Regions from separate parts of the Rhizobium sp. Nf11,1 genome, predicted to be linked through region 1. Evidence: predicted binding sites of a transcription regulator. Region 1 holds the regulator's gene; each other region holds the start of a gene.
The links. Region 1 encodes PhoB, which activates phosphate uptake and scavenging genes when phosphate is short. Its sites were predicted from a motif close to TGTCATNNANCTGTCAT; they were not measured.
Positions count from the first base shown of each region.

Region 2: a site for PhoB is predicted at 2,237-2,253, ahead of ACQ7C1_RS20520 (DUF2794 domain-containing protein). Genes of this name have one in related genera too.
Region 3: a site for PhoB is predicted at 2,483-2,499, ahead of ACQ7C1_RS04520 (glycerophosphodiester phosphodiesterase). Genes of this name have one in related genera too.

Region 1 covers NZ_JBOBHU010000001.1:4,165-11,303, forward strand. Annotated here, with positions in the region: gene pstA (phosphate ABC transporter permease PstA) at 1-756, shown strand, start outside; gene pstB (phosphate ABC transporter ATP-binding protein PstB) at 772-1,587, shown strand; gene phoU (phosphate signaling complex protein PhoU) at 1,632-2,345, shown strand; gene phoB (phosphate regulon transcriptional regulator PhoB) at 2,471-3,154, shown strand; gene ACQ7C1_RS00040 (GcrA family cell cycle regulator) at 3,400-3,933, opposite strand; gene ACQ7C1_RS00045 (aspartate aminotransferase family protein) at 4,358-5,557, shown strand; gene argF (ornithine carbamoyltransferase) at 5,595-6,509, shown strand; gene ACQ7C1_RS00055 (Hsp33 family molecular chaperone) at 6,603-7,139, shown strand, end outside.
Region 2 covers NZ_JBOBHU010000014.1:33,611-38,284, reverse strand. Annotated here, with positions in the region: gene ACQ7C1_RS20535 (ABC transporter permease) at 1-238, shown strand, start outside; gene ACQ7C1_RS20530 (Bax inhibitor-1/YccA family protein) at 413-1,141, shown strand; gene ACQ7C1_RS20525 (GNAT family N-acetyltransferase) at 1,249-1,806, shown strand; gene ACQ7C1_RS20520 (DUF2794 domain-containing protein) at 1,813-2,214, opposite strand; gene ACQ7C1_RS20515 (DUF1223 domain-containing protein) at 2,513-3,253, opposite strand; gene acnA (aconitate hydratase AcnA) at 3,599-4,674, opposite strand, start outside.
Region 3 covers NZ_JBOBHU010000002.1:351,409-356,082, forward strand. Annotated here, with positions in the region: gene ACQ7C1_RS04510 (LacI family DNA-binding transcriptional regulator) at 1-702, shown strand, start outside; gene ACQ7C1_RS04515 (inositol monophosphatase family protein) at 702-1,523, shown strand; gene ACQ7C1_RS04520 (glycerophosphodiester phosphodiesterase) at 1,520-2,389, opposite strand; gene ACQ7C1_RS04525 (substrate-binding domain-containing protein) at 2,571-3,614, opposite strand; gene ACQ7C1_RS04530 (Gfo/Idh/MocA family protein) at 3,751-4,674, shown strand, end outside.

The DNA.
Region 1 (7,139 bases):
CTGAAGGCGAGCGGCGCTCTTCAGAAGCAGTTCAACACCGGCCTCTTCGTCAACGGCAATTCCAGCCGTCCGGAAGCCGCCGGTCTCGGCGTCGCCCTCATCGGCTCGCTCTACCTGATGCTGATCGTGCTGGTTCTGTCGCTGCCGATCGGCGTCGCCGCCTCGATCTATCTCGAGGAGTTTGCGCCGAAAAACAGGCTGACGGACCTGATCGAGGTCAACATCAACAACCTCGCAGCCGTCCCGTCGATCGTCTACGGTCTGCTCGGCCTTTCCGTCTTCATCAACTTCATCGGCCTGCCGCGCTCGGCTTCGCTGGTCGGCGGCCTGGTGTTGACGCTGATGACCCTGCCGACGATCATCATCGCCACCCGCGCGGCCCTGCGCGCCGTGCCGCCCTCGATCCGCGCTGCAGCTCTTGGCCTCGGCGCCTCGAAGATGCAGATGGTGTTCCACCATGTCCTGCCGCTTGCCATGCCCGGCATCCTCACCGGCACGATCATCGGCCTGGCGCACGCGCTCGGCGAAACCGCGCCGCTGCTCTTGATCGGCATGGTCGCCTTCGTCGCCAATGCGCCCGCGACACCGCTCGAGCCCTCGACGGCCTTGCCCGTGCAGGTCTATATGTGGGCGAACGAGGCCGAACGTGCCTTCGTGGAGCGTACTTCGGGTGCCATCATCGTCCTGCTCCTGTTCCTGGTCGTCATGAACATGGGCGCCATCCTCTTGCGTCGTCGCTTCGAGCGCCGCTGGTAAACGGAGTCAAACATCATGAACATGCTGACGGAAGCTGCAGTTGAAAAGGCGCTGGATCAGAAGATGAGCAACGTCCCGTATAAAATGATCGGACAGGATGTCTCCGTATACTATGGCGAGAAGCGCGCGCTTTTCGACGTGAACCTGAACATCCGCGAAAACACCGTAACCGCCCTGATCGGCCCCTCGGGCTGCGGCAAGTCGACCTTCCTGCGAAGCCTGAACCGCATGAACGACACGATCGAGGGGTGCCGCGTCACCGGCAAGATCACGCTCGACAGCGACGATATCTATGATCCGGATATCGACGTCGTCGAACTTCGCGCCCGCGTCGGCATGGTTTTCCAGAAGCCGAACCCGTTCCCGAAGTCGATCTATGAAAACGTCTCCTACGGCCCCCGCATCCACGGTCTCGCCAAGTCGAAGGCCGATCTCGACCAGATCGTCGAGAGCAGCCTGCAGCGCGCCGGGCTCTGGAACGAGGTCAAGGACCGCGTGCACGAATCCGGCACGGGCCTCTCCGGCGGTCAGCAGCAGCGCCTGTGCATTGCCCGCGCCGTTGCCGTCAGCCCGGAAGTCATCCTGATGGACGAGCCCTGCTCGGCCCTTGACCCGATCGCCACCGCCAAGGTCGAGGAGCTGATCCACGAACTGCGCGAAAACTATACGATCGTCATCGTCACCCACTCCATGCAGCAGGCCGCGCGCGTCTCGCAGCGCACCGCCATGTTCCACCTCGGCAATCTTGTCGAGGAGAACGACACCGACAAGATGTTCACCAATCCGGACGATCCCCGTACCCAGGACTACATCATGGGTCGCTTCGGCTGATCACGGCCATCCGAAGCCTTCCCCTTATTCGAGGACAAAGCCCCATGGCATCGACACATATTTATTCTGCCTATGATGATGATCTGAAGTTCCTGTCCAGGCGGATTTCCGAAATGGGCGGCCTGGCCGAACAGATGGTCGCCGAATCCGTCCGGGCGCTGGTCAACGGCGATACCGCGCTGGCGCAGAAGGTCATCTCAGACGACGTGATCCTCGATCACACCGAGCGCGAAATCGGCGACAAGGCGATCGTCACCATCGCCCGCCGGCAGCCGATGGCCGCGGACCTGCGCGAAATCATGGGTTCGATCCGCATCGCCGCCGATCTCGAACGCGTCGGCGACCTCGGCAAGAACACCGCCAAGCGCGTCATCGCCGTGCAGAGCACCGGCGTTCCCCGCAAGCTCGCCCGCGGTCTCGAGCATCTCTCCGAGCTGGCGCTTGTCCAGCTCAAGGAAGTGCTCGACGTCTATACGACACGCGCTGCCGACAAGGCGACCGCCATCCGCGAACGCGACAACGAGATCGACGCCATGTACACCTCGCTGTTCCGCGAGCTCTTGACCTACATGATGGAAGATCCGCGCAACATCACGAGCTGCACGCATCTGCTCTTCTGCGCCAAGAACATCGAGCGCATCGGCGACCATGCCACCAACATCGCCGAGACGATCTACTACATGGCGACAGGCGCCCAGCCGGAAGGCGATCGTCCGAAGGATGACAGCGCCAACACCGTTGGCGCCGCGACGGAATAATCCTTCCAAGATTGCGTGCGCGCCCGTTCGGGGCGCGCAAAGAGGTCGCAGCCAATTTCTGAATTTGCGCAGGACGCCTGCTTAGAACCCCGGTTTAAGGCTTGTGCGCGAGGAGACGGACACGCATGATCCCGAGAGTCGCAGTTGTTGAAGACGAGGAAGCCCTCAGCGTGCTCCTTCGCTATAATCTCGAAGCCGAAGGCTTCGAGGTCGATACCATCCTGCGCGGCGACGAGGCCGAAATCAGGCTTCAGGAGCGCACGCCCGACCTGCTCATCCTCGACTGGATGCTGCCCGGCGTCTCCGGCATCGAACTCTGCCGGCGCCTGCGCATGCGGCCGGAAACCGAGCGACTGCCGATCATCATGCTGACGGCGCGCGGCGAGGAGAGCGAGCGTGTGCGCGGACTGTCCACCGGCGCCGACGATTATGTCGTCAAGCCCTTCTCGACCCCCGAGCTCGTCGCCCGCGTCAAGGCGATGCTGCGCCGTGCCCGTCCCGAGGTGCTGTCCTCGGTGCTGAAATGCGGCGATATCGAGCTCGACCGCGAAACCCATCGCGTCCACCGCAAGAGCCGCGAAGTCCGCCTCGGCCCGACCGAATTCCGCCTGCTGGAATTCCTGATGTCGTCGCCGGGCCGGGTCTTTTCCCGCTCGCAGCTGCTCGACGGCGTCTGGGGCCACGACATCTATGTCGACGAGCGCACCGTCGACGTCCATGTCGGCCGCCTGCGCAAGGCGCTGAACTTCTCCAACATGCAGGACGTCATCCGCACCGTCCGTGGCGCCGGCTATTCGATGGAAGCCTGAGGGTTTCTACTGCTGCTAAAGTCAAAGATTTGCCCCTCACCCTAGCCCTCTCCCCGTTCTGACGGGGAGAGGGGACGTGCCCTGCGAAAGGTCGGCGGGGAACGGAGAGGTTGCGGCATGTCCCTTCGCCCCGCGTGCGGGGAGAAGGTGGCGGCAGCCGGATGAGGGGCAACCCCAGCGCTTCCACTCCAATCATAAAAAACGGGCCGCTCGGCCCGTTTTTTATGTCCGGCGATGTCGCCTTCTCAGCTGACCCGTGCCGCGGCCCGGCGCCTTTCGTTGATCGGCTGATAGGCAAGCTTCTGATGATAGCTGCAATAGGGAGAATTGTCGGGGGACTCGCAGCCGCAGAAATGGAAATCTTCCTTGAGCGGGTCGCCGACCGGCCATTTGCAGGTGCGTTCGGTGAGCTCCGTCAGGCCGAGGCGGCGAGAAATCGGCACGACCACATTGCCGGCCGGCACATATTCCATTTCGTCGACGGCATCGACCTCGATCTCTTCCTTCAGCATCGTTGCGCCCTGTTGACGGGTCACGGTGCGGGTGGTGATCCGGGAGGCGTAATTCGGCGCGCGCGGCGCGGACGTCTGGCGCTTCGGCGTGCGCGCCGCGGTGGCCGTGCCGCCGGCTTTGGCGCGGCCGGGAAGGCTGAGCCTGTGCACCTTGCCGATAACGGCGTTTCGGCTGACGCCGCCAAGCTGCGCAGCAATCTGGCTGGCGCTCAGTCCTTCGGCCCAAAGCTTCTTGAGTTTCTCGACCCGCTCGTCTGTCCAGTTCATGCCCTGTCTCCACCTTTTGCGTTGGTGATGGCAGAATCCCTCACCGTTGTCCCGGAAGCCTCCGAAACAAGAAACGCTTGATCAATTTTGGTGACTAGTTCCGCCGCATGCAGTCTAGTAATTGAACTTTAACCTAGTGTGAGGCTGACTCCGTGACAAGAGTCGCGGGAATCCGGATGAATCGAATTTCAAGTTTTCCCCAACTTGCTGCCTCTGCGTGGCATTTCTGCAATAATGCCTGTTGAAGGCCGAAAGTGCCGCTGTACAAGCTTGCTGCATAGGCTAAGGCGGCAGTTTTGTTGACATTGCAGCGCGAAAAGGAAATAGTACCGCTCGCCGCCGAAAGGCGGCATTTTTGATTTTTTGGACCTGGTTTTGTTAGCCGGAGTCCGTGCAAGACAACATTGAACGGGAGACCCGCGCCATGGCTGAAGCCGCGCCGCTTTATGACACCTATTCTCGCGCCCCGCTGCGGTTCGAGCGAGGCGAGGGCGTATGGCTGATCACCGAGAGCGGCGAGCGTTATCTCGATTTCGGCGCCGGTGTCGCCGTCACCTCCGTCGGCCATGGCAACCCGCATGTGGTCGCGGCGCTGAAGGAGCAGGCCGACAAGGTCTGGCACCTCTCCAACATCTATGAGATCCCCGGCCAGGAGCGCCTCGCCAAGCGCCTGACGGACGCTACCTTCGCCGATAAGGTGTTCTTCACCAATTCGGGCGCCGAGGCGCTCGAATGCGCCATCAAGACCGCGCGCCGCTACCAGTTTTCCAAGGGCCATCCCGAGCGGTTCCATATCATCACCTTCGAGGGCGCCTTCCATGGGCGCACGCTCGCGACGATTGCCGCCGGCGGTCAGGAGAAATATCTCGAAGGTTTCGGCCCCAAGGCTCCGGGTTTCGATCAGGTGCCGTTCGGCGACATCGAGGCCGTCCGCGCCGCCATTACCGATGCGACGGCCGCAATCCTGATCGAGCCGGTGCAAGGCGAGGGCGGCGTGCGTCCCGCCACCGGCGAATTCATGAAGGCGCTTCGCCGGATCTGCGACGAAAACGGCCTGCTGCTGATCCTCGACGAGGTCCAGACCGGCGTCGGCCGCACCGGCAAGCTCTTCGCCCATGAATGGTCCGGCATCACGCCCGATATCATGGCCGTTGCCAAGGGCATCGGCGGCGGTTTCCCGCTCGGCGCCTGCCTTGCCACGGCCGAGGCTGCCTCCGGCATGAAGGCCGGCACGCATGGTTCGACCTATGGCGGCAATCCGCTGGCCATGGCGGTCGGCAGTGCCGTGCTCGACGTCATCCTCGCCGATGGCTTCCTTGAGCATGTGCGCGACGTCGCGCTCGTCTTCCGCCAGGGGCTGGCCTCGCTCAAGGATCGGTATCCCGATGTGATCGAGGATATCCGAGGCGAGGGGCTTCTGCTCGGCGTCAAGGCTGCGGTTCCCTCGGCCGAGTTGCTGCAGGCGATCCGCGCCGCGCATCTGCTCGGCGTGCCGGCCGGCGACAACGTCATCCGCCTTCTTCCGCCGCTGGTGGTCACTGCCGAAGAAGCCCGCGAGGGGCTCGTGCGCCTCGAGCGCGCCGCCGAGAGCATCCGCGCCGCCAAGATCAAGAAGACGGCTTGAAGGGATCGCCGCCTTCGGGCGCACGACAGGTAAGAACATGGCTCCTAAACATTTCCTCGATCTTTCGGCCGTCACCTCGGCCGACCTCAGAACTATCATGAACGACGCGCTCGCCCGCAAGCAGGCCTTCAAATCCGGCAAGGGCGACAAGCCGCTCGCCGGCAAGATGCTGGCGATGATCTTCGAGAAGCCGTCGACCCGCACCCGCGTCTCCTTCGACGTCGGCATGCGCCAGCTCGGCGGCGAAACGCTGTTTCTCTCCGGTACTGAAATGCAGCTCGGCCGCGCCGAGACGATCGGCGACACCGCCAAGGTGCTGTCGCGTTATGTCGATGCGATCATGATCCGCACCACCGAGCATTCCAGGCTTTTGGAGCTCGCCGAGCACGCGACCGTGCCTGTGATCAATGCGCTGACGGACGACACCCACCCCTGCCAGATCATGGCCGATATCATGACCTTCGAGGAGCATCGCGGCCCGATCAAGGGCAAGACGATCGCATGGACCGGCGACGGCAACAATGTGCTGCATTCGCTGGTGGAAGGGGCTGCGCGCTTCGGCTACCGCATGAACATGGCCGTGCCTCTTGGTTCCGAGCCCAAGGATCACTATCTGAACTGGGCCCGCAATGAGGGCGCCGAAGTCATGCTCTGCCATGATGCCGACCGTGCGGTCGAAGGTGCCGATTGCGTGGTGACCGATACCTGGGTCTCCATGAATCAGGAACATCGGGCCCGGGGTCACAACGTCTTCCAGCCTTATCAGGTCAATGCGGCCTTGATGGCCAAGGCCGGCAAGGATGCATTGTTCATGCATTGCCTGCCGGCGCATCGCGGTGAGGAAGTGACGGACGAGGTGATCGACGGCCCGCAATCCGTGGCCTTCGATGAAGCGGAAAACCGTCTTCATGCGCAGAAGTCGATTCTTGCTTGGTGCCTGGGCGCGATCTGAACCATAATCGGATGTTGCGAGTCATAAGCTTGCGGCCCGACTGCGCGAGCGCCGGACACTTTGGCCGCCGCTCCAGAAACCAGGAGTAAAGCCATGGCAGAAGCTGCAGCCGCCCTCGGCCAGTTCGATTTCGCCGGCGATGATCATGTCGTCCCCTTTCAGGTGGAGGGTCTGGATGTGCGCGGCCGCGCCGTCCAGCTCGGCCCCATGCTCGATGCGATCCTCGAGCGCCATCATTATCCCGCGCCCGTCGCCCGGCTGCTCGCCGAAGTCGTCGTGCTGACGGTGCTGCTCGGCACCTCGCTGAAGTTCGACGGCAAGTTCACCGTGCAGACCAAGGGCGACGGCCCGGTCGATCTGCTCGTCGCCGATTTCTCGACGCCGGAGAACGTGCGTGCCTATGCCCGTTTCGACCGGGCGCTGCTCGACCAGGCGATTGCCTCAGGCGAGACCGAGCCGGAGCAGCTGCTCGGCAAGGGCGTGCTTGCCTTCACCATCGACCAGGGCAAGTTCGCGCAGCCTTACCAGGGCATTGTCGCCCTCGACGGCACGTCGCTCGAGGAGATCGCCGGCGTCTATTTCCGCCAGTCGGAGCAGATCCCGACGCGCGTGCGCCTGGCTGCGGCCGAA
Region 2 (4,674 bases), on a different contig from region 1:
TGCCTTCAGCTACGAATATCTGATCCTCGGACTGGCGACTGCGATCTTCGCACTCTTTGCCGGCGCCGTCGCCGCCTGGTTCATCGTCGCCCGCATCATGCGACTGCCGTCTGCCTTCCTGCCTGACGTGGCGGGCCTGACGCTGGTGACGGCACTCGTTCTGACAGTCGGCATCGGTCTCATCGGCACCTGGCGCATCCTCGGGCAGAAGGCGGCGCCCGTGCTGCGCGAGCTTTGAAGCTGTCCCAAAAGCCTTCACCTTACGGCGATTTAACCGGCCGCGCCGTTGCAGGCCCCTTGTTTGCAAAGGGCGAAAGCCTCATATTGTCTGCAGGCATGCTGGAGCTCCGCAGCGGCGCCCGGGTCGAGAACCCCGACACCGTATCTCCTTCGGAGCTTGTAAGAGGAAACTATGGCTGATCTTCGTAACTATCAAAGCCGCGTCCAGACCGGCGAGATGATTGATCAAGGCCTGCGCGCATATATGCTCAAGGTCTACAACCTGATGGCGCTGGGCCTGGCGATCACCGGCGTGGCCGCATATCTCGGATTCAACTTCGCGGTCCAGGACGGCCAGCTCACCCAGTTTGGCGCGCTTCTGTTCCAGTCGCCGTTGCGCTGGGTCGTCATCCTTGCCCCCCTTGCGGTCGTCTTCTTCCTGAGCTTCCGCATTCATCAGATGAGCGTCTCCGCCGCCCAGACCACCTTCTGGATCTACGCCGCCCTGGTAGGGCTGTCGCTCTCGTCGATCTTCCTGGTCTATACCGGCCAGAGCGTTGTTCAGACCTTCTTCGTCACCGCCGCCTCCTTCGGCGCACTGTCGCTTTACGGCTATACCGCGAAGCGTGACCTGTCGGCGATGGGTTCGTTCCTGATCATGGGTCTCTTCGGCCTGATCATCGCCTCGCTCGTCAACATCTTCCTGGCTTCATCCGCGCTGCAGTTCGCGATCTCGGTGATCGGCGTGCTGATCTTCGCAGGCCTCACTGCCTACGACACGCAGCGGATCAAGGAACTCTACTATGAAGCCGATGACGTCGCTGTCGCCGGTCGCAAGGCGATCATGGGTGCACTGACGCTTTACCTCGACTTCTTGAACCTCTTCATGTTCCTGCTGCAGTTCATGGGCAACCGCAGATAACAGGCGCAATGAGATCGAAAAGGCGGCTTCGGCCGCCTTTTTTGTTGCGCCGGTTTCGCAGGGATGATTTTAGAGGAGCCTGCTCTTCCGATGGACCTGCCGCCCCGATGTCCTTCCTTCTGCGCAACGCCGCCCAAGCCGACATCCCCGCCATCACGGAGATCTATCGTGACTCGGTCCTGAATGGCGTTGCAAGCTACGAGATTGCGCCGCCCTCCGAGGCCGAAATGGCCCAGCGTTTTTCCGCGATAGTCAGTCAGCAATATCCCTACATCGCCGCGGCCGATGCGGACGGGAAACTCCTGGGCTACGCTTATGCGTCGGCCTTCCGCACCCGCCCCGCCTATCGCTGGATGGTGGAGGATTCGATCTACCTGGCCCCCGAAGCCCGCGGCCGTGGCATCGGCAAGGCACTGATGATCGAGCTGATCGACCGCTGCACCGCGCTTGGTTTTCGTCAGATGGTAGCCGTCATCGGTGGCGCGAGCCCGGCCTCGATCGCGCTTCATCTGAAGGCAGGTTTTGTGGAGGTCGGCCTGATGAAGGGCACCGGCTACAAGCACGGCCACTGGCTGGACACGATGCTCATGCAGCGCAGCCTCGGCGAGGGCATGACAACCGATCCGAATCCCTCCACCTACCCCGGTACGCTGTTTGCGGGCTGATAGAAGTTATTTATCCACGAGTTTCAAGGTTTTGTCGAATACCTTGAGGACCTGGTTCAACTCGTGTCCGCGCTTCAGGATCATGCCGTTGATATTGATCACGGAATAGGCACCTTGCTTGGCGGCAAGCTTCGGGTTCTTTTCAATCCGGAAGAGCGGCATCTCGCCGGAGCGCTTGAAGACGGAAAAGACCGCTCTGTCCTTCAGATGGTCGATGGCGTAATCGCGCCATTCCCCCTCGCCCACCATGCGGCCGTAGATCCAGAGGATCGCATCCAGCTCGCGCCGGTGGAAAGTCACCGGAAGCGGGTCCTTGCTTTGTTTGTATTCCCTGAGATCGACGATGACCGAGGAACTATTGTCGACGGAGCGGCTTTCGCCGTGTCGCAAATCCGGCTGATCTGTCATCAGGTCTCCAAGGCCTCCGCTTGTGACAGGAGAGTGACAGTTTGCCCGAGCCGCCGCAAATTGCAAGAGCGGCGCTCCTCACATTCGCCGCACGTCCAGTCACGTTCGCTGGGGACCAAGCAATGCTTTCTCCCCAGTGCCGCATTTCAGTCAAAACAGCGCCTCATTTGCGGGAGATTTATGCATCCCGGTTTGGCGCCAGCGCGCCAAAGGGCCCGGCGGAGCGTATCGACCTTAACCCCAGCCCCGAATACGCTCGGCCGGGCCGCCCGCATTTCACCCGTACTCGGGTGAAATATCAGATGCTTTTTCCCGCCATCACCACGGTCGCGCCGAGGATCGCCGCCGGATCGCCGTCGGCCGTGGCCGACTGTAGCAGGATTGCGCAGCCCTCGAGCTGCGGCCGCTGCAAGACGCTCGCCGGTAGCGTCAGACTGGTCGCCTTGCCATCCCACATGCCGACAGTTTCGACGTTGGTGACGCTGTGCAGATAGGAGATCTTCTTTCCGCTGTTTTCGCCTTTTTCGACTTCGATTGTCTTCTCCTTGTCGAAATACACCATGACGACATTGGCCTTGCCCTGTCCGGCACCGATCTTGATCTCCAACTCGTCGCCGCGCATCGCCGCGCTGATGGGAACGGTCAGCCCATTGCCTTCGCTGCTGTAGGTGTCGATCTTGCTGTTGATGCCGGTGAGATCGGCGCCGGCCAAATGGCCGCGCCCGTTGACGATGGCTTGCGGCGTATAGACGTTGCTGCGACCCATCGTCCTGGCATAGCCGTACTGCCGCTCGGTATTTTCCTTCGAGCTCAGCGTATCGGCCCAGCCGAGATAATTCCAGTAGTCGATGTGATAGGCGAGCGCGATGACATCGCCTTGGTTCACCAGCTTGCGGAAGGCGGCATCAGCGGGAGGACAGGAGGAGCAGCCCTGTGACGTGAAAAGCTCGACGACGCCTCTCGGCTTGCCGTCTTCGGCATGCAGCGAGCCTGCAAAAGCAACGCCGGCGATCAGCGAAATCAAGAAACGGGGGGACATTCACCTGCACCTCTTTTTCAGCGCCGGCAGCGTTTAGGAACCGAAGGCTCTGAGACATGAACGTACGAATAATCCTTCCGGGTCCAAACGAAAAGTCACGAACGGGTGAGACGTAGCTCGCCCGGAAAGCGCTGAAAACAAATCATCGTGAGCCCCATCGAATACTGTCGCCGCAAAGAGGAGCCGCCGGAAATTGCTCTCCGGCGGCCATTATCATAGCAATCTCCTAGATCCGGATGATTTCAGGCCGATTCGGCCTAAAATCTCAATCCGGATCTACATCAAAGAAGCAGAGCATGATGTTTTCCGAAAACCGCTCACACTTTTCGGCATCATGCTCGACAATCAGGCAGCGAGATCACGCAGAACCGTCTGCAGGATGCCGCCATTGTTGAGGTAGATCACCTCGTCGAGCGTATCGACGCGCGACAGCAGCGGAACTTCCTTCACCGTGCCGTCGCCATAGGTGATCTTGGCGATCTTCCTCTCGCGCGGCTTGATCTTGTCCAGCCCCTCGATGGTGACGAGCTCGTCGCCCTTGAGGCCGAGGCTCTGCCAGGTCGTGCCCTCTTCGAAGACGAAGGGGATGACGCCCATGCCGACCAGGTTCGAGCGATGGATGCGCTCGAAGCTCTGGGCGATCACGGCCTTGACGCCGAGCAGGTTGGTGCCCTTGGCAGCCCAGTCGCGCGAGGAGCCGTTGCCGTATTCGACGCCGGCGAAGATGACGAGCGGCACGCCTTCGGCCTTGTACTGCATGGCGGCGTCGTAGATCGATGTCTCTTCCTTCGACGGGTAGTGGATCGTGTAGCCGCCTTCCTTGCCGTTCGGGCCGAGCATGTGATTGCGGATGCGGATATTGGCGAAGGTGCCGCGCATCATCACTTCATGGTTGCCGCGCCGCGTGCCGTATTGGTTGAAGTCGGCAACGGCAACGTCATGGCCGATGAGGTATGCGCCGGCCGGCGATGCCGCCTTGATCGAACCGGCCGGAGAGATGTGGTCGGTGGTGATCTTGTCACCGAACAGGCCGAGGACGCGGGCGCCCTTGATGTCGGAGACGCCGGTGCCCTTCTTGCCCATGCCGACGAAATAGGGCGGGTTCTGGACATAGGTGGAGTTGTCGTCCCAGGCATAGGTCTGGCCCGGCGGGACCTGGACGGCCTGCCAGTTGGCATCACCCTTGAAGACGTCGGCATACTTGGTTTCGTAGAGTTCGCGGGTGACGTATTTCTGGATGAACTCCTGCACCTCGTGCGAGGTCGGCCAGATATCCTTGAGGTAGACCGGCTTGCCGTTCTGGTCTTCGCCGATTGGCTCCTTGGTCAGGTCCTTCTGGACCGTGCCGGCAAGAGCGTAGGCGACGACAAGCGGCGGCGAAGCGAGATAGTTCGCCTGGACGTCGGGCGAGATGCGGCCTT
Region 3 (4,674 bases), on a different contig from region 1:
ATCCTGCTGCCAACCTCACAGGAGGCGGATACTTCAACGGTCATTGGCCAGTTGCTGCATTACGCCGTGTCAGGCGTCATCGTCACATCGGACGCACCGCCGACCGAAATCTGCGAACAATGCGCGGCCGAAGGCGTGCCGATCGTGCTGATCAACAAGGGCAACGACATTCCTTTTGTCGACCGCATCATCTCCGACGACAGCATGGCGGGTCATCTGGCGGCCAGCCATCTGATCGATAGCGGCGTGCGTAAGCCCGCCGTGATGGCCGCCCCGGCCAGATCCTATACGGCGCGACGTCGCAGCGAGGCCTTCATCGCCCGTTGCAACCAGCTTGGCGTTGAGGGGCAGTTCCTGCAGGTCAAAATCAACGACTATCGGAGCGGTTATGACGCGGCAACTAGCCTGGCCGCATCCGGCATCGATGGGCTGTTCTGCGCCAATGATTACATGGCCTGCGGGGTGATCGACCGCGTCATGCAGGGCAGGAGCCGCGACGAGACGCCGCCGCTCCGCATTATCGGCCATGACGACATCCCCCAGGCCGCGTGGACCGCCTACGACCTGACGACCATCCGCCAGCCATGCGACATCCAGGCAGAACAAACCGTCGACCTGCTGATCAGCCGGATGGCCGAACCGGAGCTGACGGCGCGTGTCGAGTCCACGCCGGTGACATTGATAAGAAGAAGGACCGCCTGATGAATGCCGCATTCGACGCCGCTGCCATCCGTGCACGGGCTGAGGCCGCCATTGCTGTTGCGCTCGAGGTTGGACGGGAGACAGCCAGGTTTCGGCGCGAGTCGGATCCCGGCACTCTCGCCGTTCAAAGCAAGGGATTGCAGGACTTCGTCACCATCGCCGACGGGAGAGCGGAGCAGGCGATCCGCCAGAGGCTCATCTCGCGCTTCCCGGACGATACCTTCATGGGAGAAGAGAGCGGCGGGCAATCGGAAGGAGCCGGCACCTGGGTCGTCGATCCGATCGACGGCACGACCAACTATATCAGGGGGTTCCGTTATTGGGGCGTTTCGATCGCCTTTGTCGTCGGCGACAAGGTCGAGATCGGCGTCGTTTACGACGCTGCTGAGGATAAAGTCTTTCACGCTGTTCGCGGCGGCGGCGCCTTCAAGGATGGGCTGCCGATCCATGCGGCGACGACTGCCGATCCCGCCAGTGCGCTCATTATTCTCGGGCATTCGCGCAAAACGAGCTTCGACGAGTATCTCGCGCTCTCCAGGCGACTACATGAGCGCGGCATGGATTATCGGCGCATGGGCGCAGCCGCCATTGACCTAGTGCGCGTCGCCGAGGGCGCCGCTGACCTCTGTTACGAACGTCACCTCAACGCCTGGGATATGCTCGCCGGTGCGCTGATCGCCGAAGAGGCCGGCGCCACGGTTGTGATGCCGCCGGTCGGCCGTCTACTTGCCGATGGCGGCCCTGTCGTCGCTCATGCGCCGGGGCTCGCAGGTGAATTTGCCTTCATCCTTGAGAGCGCGGGACTGACGCTCGCCAGTTAGCCGGGGATGCGACGGCGCCATGCGCGTTCGGTCGCCGGCGCTTCGTCGGTGGTGATCTGGTCCGGCTTCAGGGTCATCAGCGCCGAAAAGTTCCGCCATTCCGTATCGCTGAATCCAGCCTCCGGATCCTTCAAGGTGAAGGTCCATGCATCGACGCGTTTGCCTTCGTCCCGGCAGAGTCCGATCAGGTCGAAGCCCTCCTCGGCGGCATCAAGGATCAGCTGCCAGTGGAGATAGATGGTGTCAGGTTCGGTCGGACCGCGAAGATCGGCGCGCAGTTCCATTTCGGCCGCCCTCCAGCCGCTGTCCTGACGGATATCGTGAAGTTTCTCGGTCGGATCGATGCCGCGCAGCAGATGTGGAAGCTTTTCCTTGACCGCCACGATGAGGTCGAGACTGCCGCCGCTGACGATCACCGAGGCGGCGATATTGCGGAATTGCCTGGCAAGATGCTCGATGCCGCGGGTGCCGATAGCTTCGTAATCGTCCTTCATGTCGAATTGCAGCAATGCGGCCGGATGCGTTGCCTGCATCATGTCGGCAAGATCCTCGCTAAGGATCAGCGGCCGGGCGCCGTCCTTCATCCTGACATCGCGGAGGTCGGCAACGTTCCTGGCAGCGATTGGTCCACGGCCCGTCGTTTCACCTTCGAGCTCCCTGTCGTGCAGCACGGCGAAGCCGCCGTCGGCACGCACGCGCAGATCGAGTTCCATCGAGGCGCCTGCCGCAAAACCCTCCGCCATCACCTCGGCGGAGAACAGGGGATCGGCAACGCGCTTGCGCAGCCGGTGCCATTTCAGACGGGTGCGATGCCCCTCATGCGAAATCTCCAGGCCCTGCGAATCCGCCAATCTCGTCATCTGCATCCAGTCTCCGCGATGTCACTCTCCTGCCTTGCCAAGCCGCGATTATCAAGGGCCGAATATGACCTTCATGACGAGATGCCGGCCTGTCCCTTCACTACGGTTCGATGACGAGAGGGGAACGGCTGCCGCGAGCGCGGCGCCGGCCGATCGTGGCGCACGGCGACCGTCGCCGCAGCAGCGCTCAAGCCTGGGCCTCGACCTCAAAGGCGTCGCTTTCTCCGGGTGCCAGTTCCAGCGGCCAGATGATGTTGCGGCCGCCATCCGGATAGAGGGCGCGATAGGCCGGCATGCTGGCGAGAAGCGTCTGGCCGATCGCGATGCCAAGATCATGGAGCGACATGCGGAAGCAGCTGAGCGAGGGCTGCAGGAAGCGTGCGCGCGGGGCATCGCGGAAACCTATGACCGCGAGGTCGCGACCGGGGAGGACCCCCGACTCCATCAGCCGTCGGTAGAGGCCGATCGCCATGATCTCGTAGATCAAGATGACTGCGGTCGGCCGGTCTTCAAGCTGCAGCAGTTCATGCGCTGCGTGGTAGCCGCCTTGTTCGCTCGACTTGACGCGAATGACCAGCAAGGGATCGAAACGGATGCCGTGCCGTTCGAGCGCACGGCGATAGCTGTCGACAAAGAGGTAGCCGAGATTGGCCTCGGTCGACGGCGCCGTGATCGCGATCCGGCGATGGCCGTGCGCAACCAGCCGTTCGACAGCACGTTCGGCGACGCCCTCAAAATCGAGATCGACCCAGGGAAAGTTGCCGGGCGAAAGGCTGCGGCCGACAGCAACGAAGGGAATCTTTGCGCGCGAAAGAAGATCGATACGCCGATCGATACGCTGCGTGTTGGAGATGATCATCGCATCGACGACACGTCGCGCCACCATGCGCTTGAGATATTCGCGGGGGTCCTCATCGGCCGGGCAGGGGAGTATCAGGAGGTCGAGCTTATGGCGGGCAAAGCAATGCTGCAGCCCGCTGGTGACCCCAAGGAAAAAGTTGTCGGCATTTTCGACCACTTCCTGGCTGGATTCAATCATCAAGCCGATGACCTTCGTCTCTCCCTGTCGAAGGCTCCGTCCCGACTGATTGGCGACATAGCCGAGTTCTTCGGCCGCCGCCAGCACGCGCCGGCGGGTTTCCTCGTTCACATCGGGCTTGCCGTTCAGCGCCCGCGAGACCGTGCCGATCGAGATATTCAGGTGTTCGGCAAGCTGGCGAATCCCCTTCATGGCTGGCGATTTTCCTCCGGTCCGCACTTTCGCATTTCGCCTCTATTGACAGCGTAAAATGTTTTCGCCTACAGTCGTAAACGTTTACGGGATGCGTGTCACCATGAGAGTTGGCGCCATTCCCTCGGAGGAAATCGTGAAATTCAGTGCCATTCTGTGCGGGTGCGGAGCTATGTCCAAAGGTTGGCTGCGCGCCATCGCTTCCAACCCTCACCTCGCCGAGTCCATCGCCATCGTCGGCCTTGTCGACCTGAACCGCGTGACGGCGGAAAAGCTCGCTGCCGAGTTTGGCCTGGAAGGCGCCGTCATCGGCTCTGACCTGTCCGAGGTCATCGCTGCCACGAAAGCCGATCTCGTCTTCGACATCGTCATTCCGTCCGCCCGGTACGATGTCGTTTCGACCGCGCTCAAGGCCGGCTGCCACGTGCTCAGCGAAAAGCCGATGGCGGCCTCGCTCGACGAAGGCGCTGCGCTGATCGATCTCGCCGCAGAGACCGGCCGTATCCATGCCGTCATCCAGAACCGACGCTTCATATCGGGGATCAGGCGCCTGCGCCGTTTCGTGGACAGCGGTGCGATCGGCGAGCTTACCGCCATTCACTGCGACTTCTTCCTCGCGCCGCATTTCGGCGGCTTTCGCGAGGAGATGGACAATGTGCTGCTGCTCGACATGGCGATCCATACCTTCGACGCGGCCCGCTATGTCGCCGACAGGAAGCCGCTCGCCGTCTATTGCGTCGAGCGCAATCCGAAGGGCTCGTGGTACAGGCACGGCGCTTCGGCGAATGCCATCTTCGAATTTTCCGACGATATCGTTTTCACCTATCGCGGCTCCTGGTGCGCGGAAGGCGAGCGCACCAGCTGGGAAAGCCAGTGGCGCCTCGTCGGCTCGAAGGGAATGCTGACCTGGGACGGCGACGAGAATTTCGAGGCCGCCGTCGCCGGCGAGGAACCGGGTCTGTTGCGCGGCTTTGTTTCCGTAAACGTTCCCGGTCCAGAACATGATGAGGAAACCCACGGGCACGCCAGCGTCATTGCCGATTTCATCGCGGCGATCCGC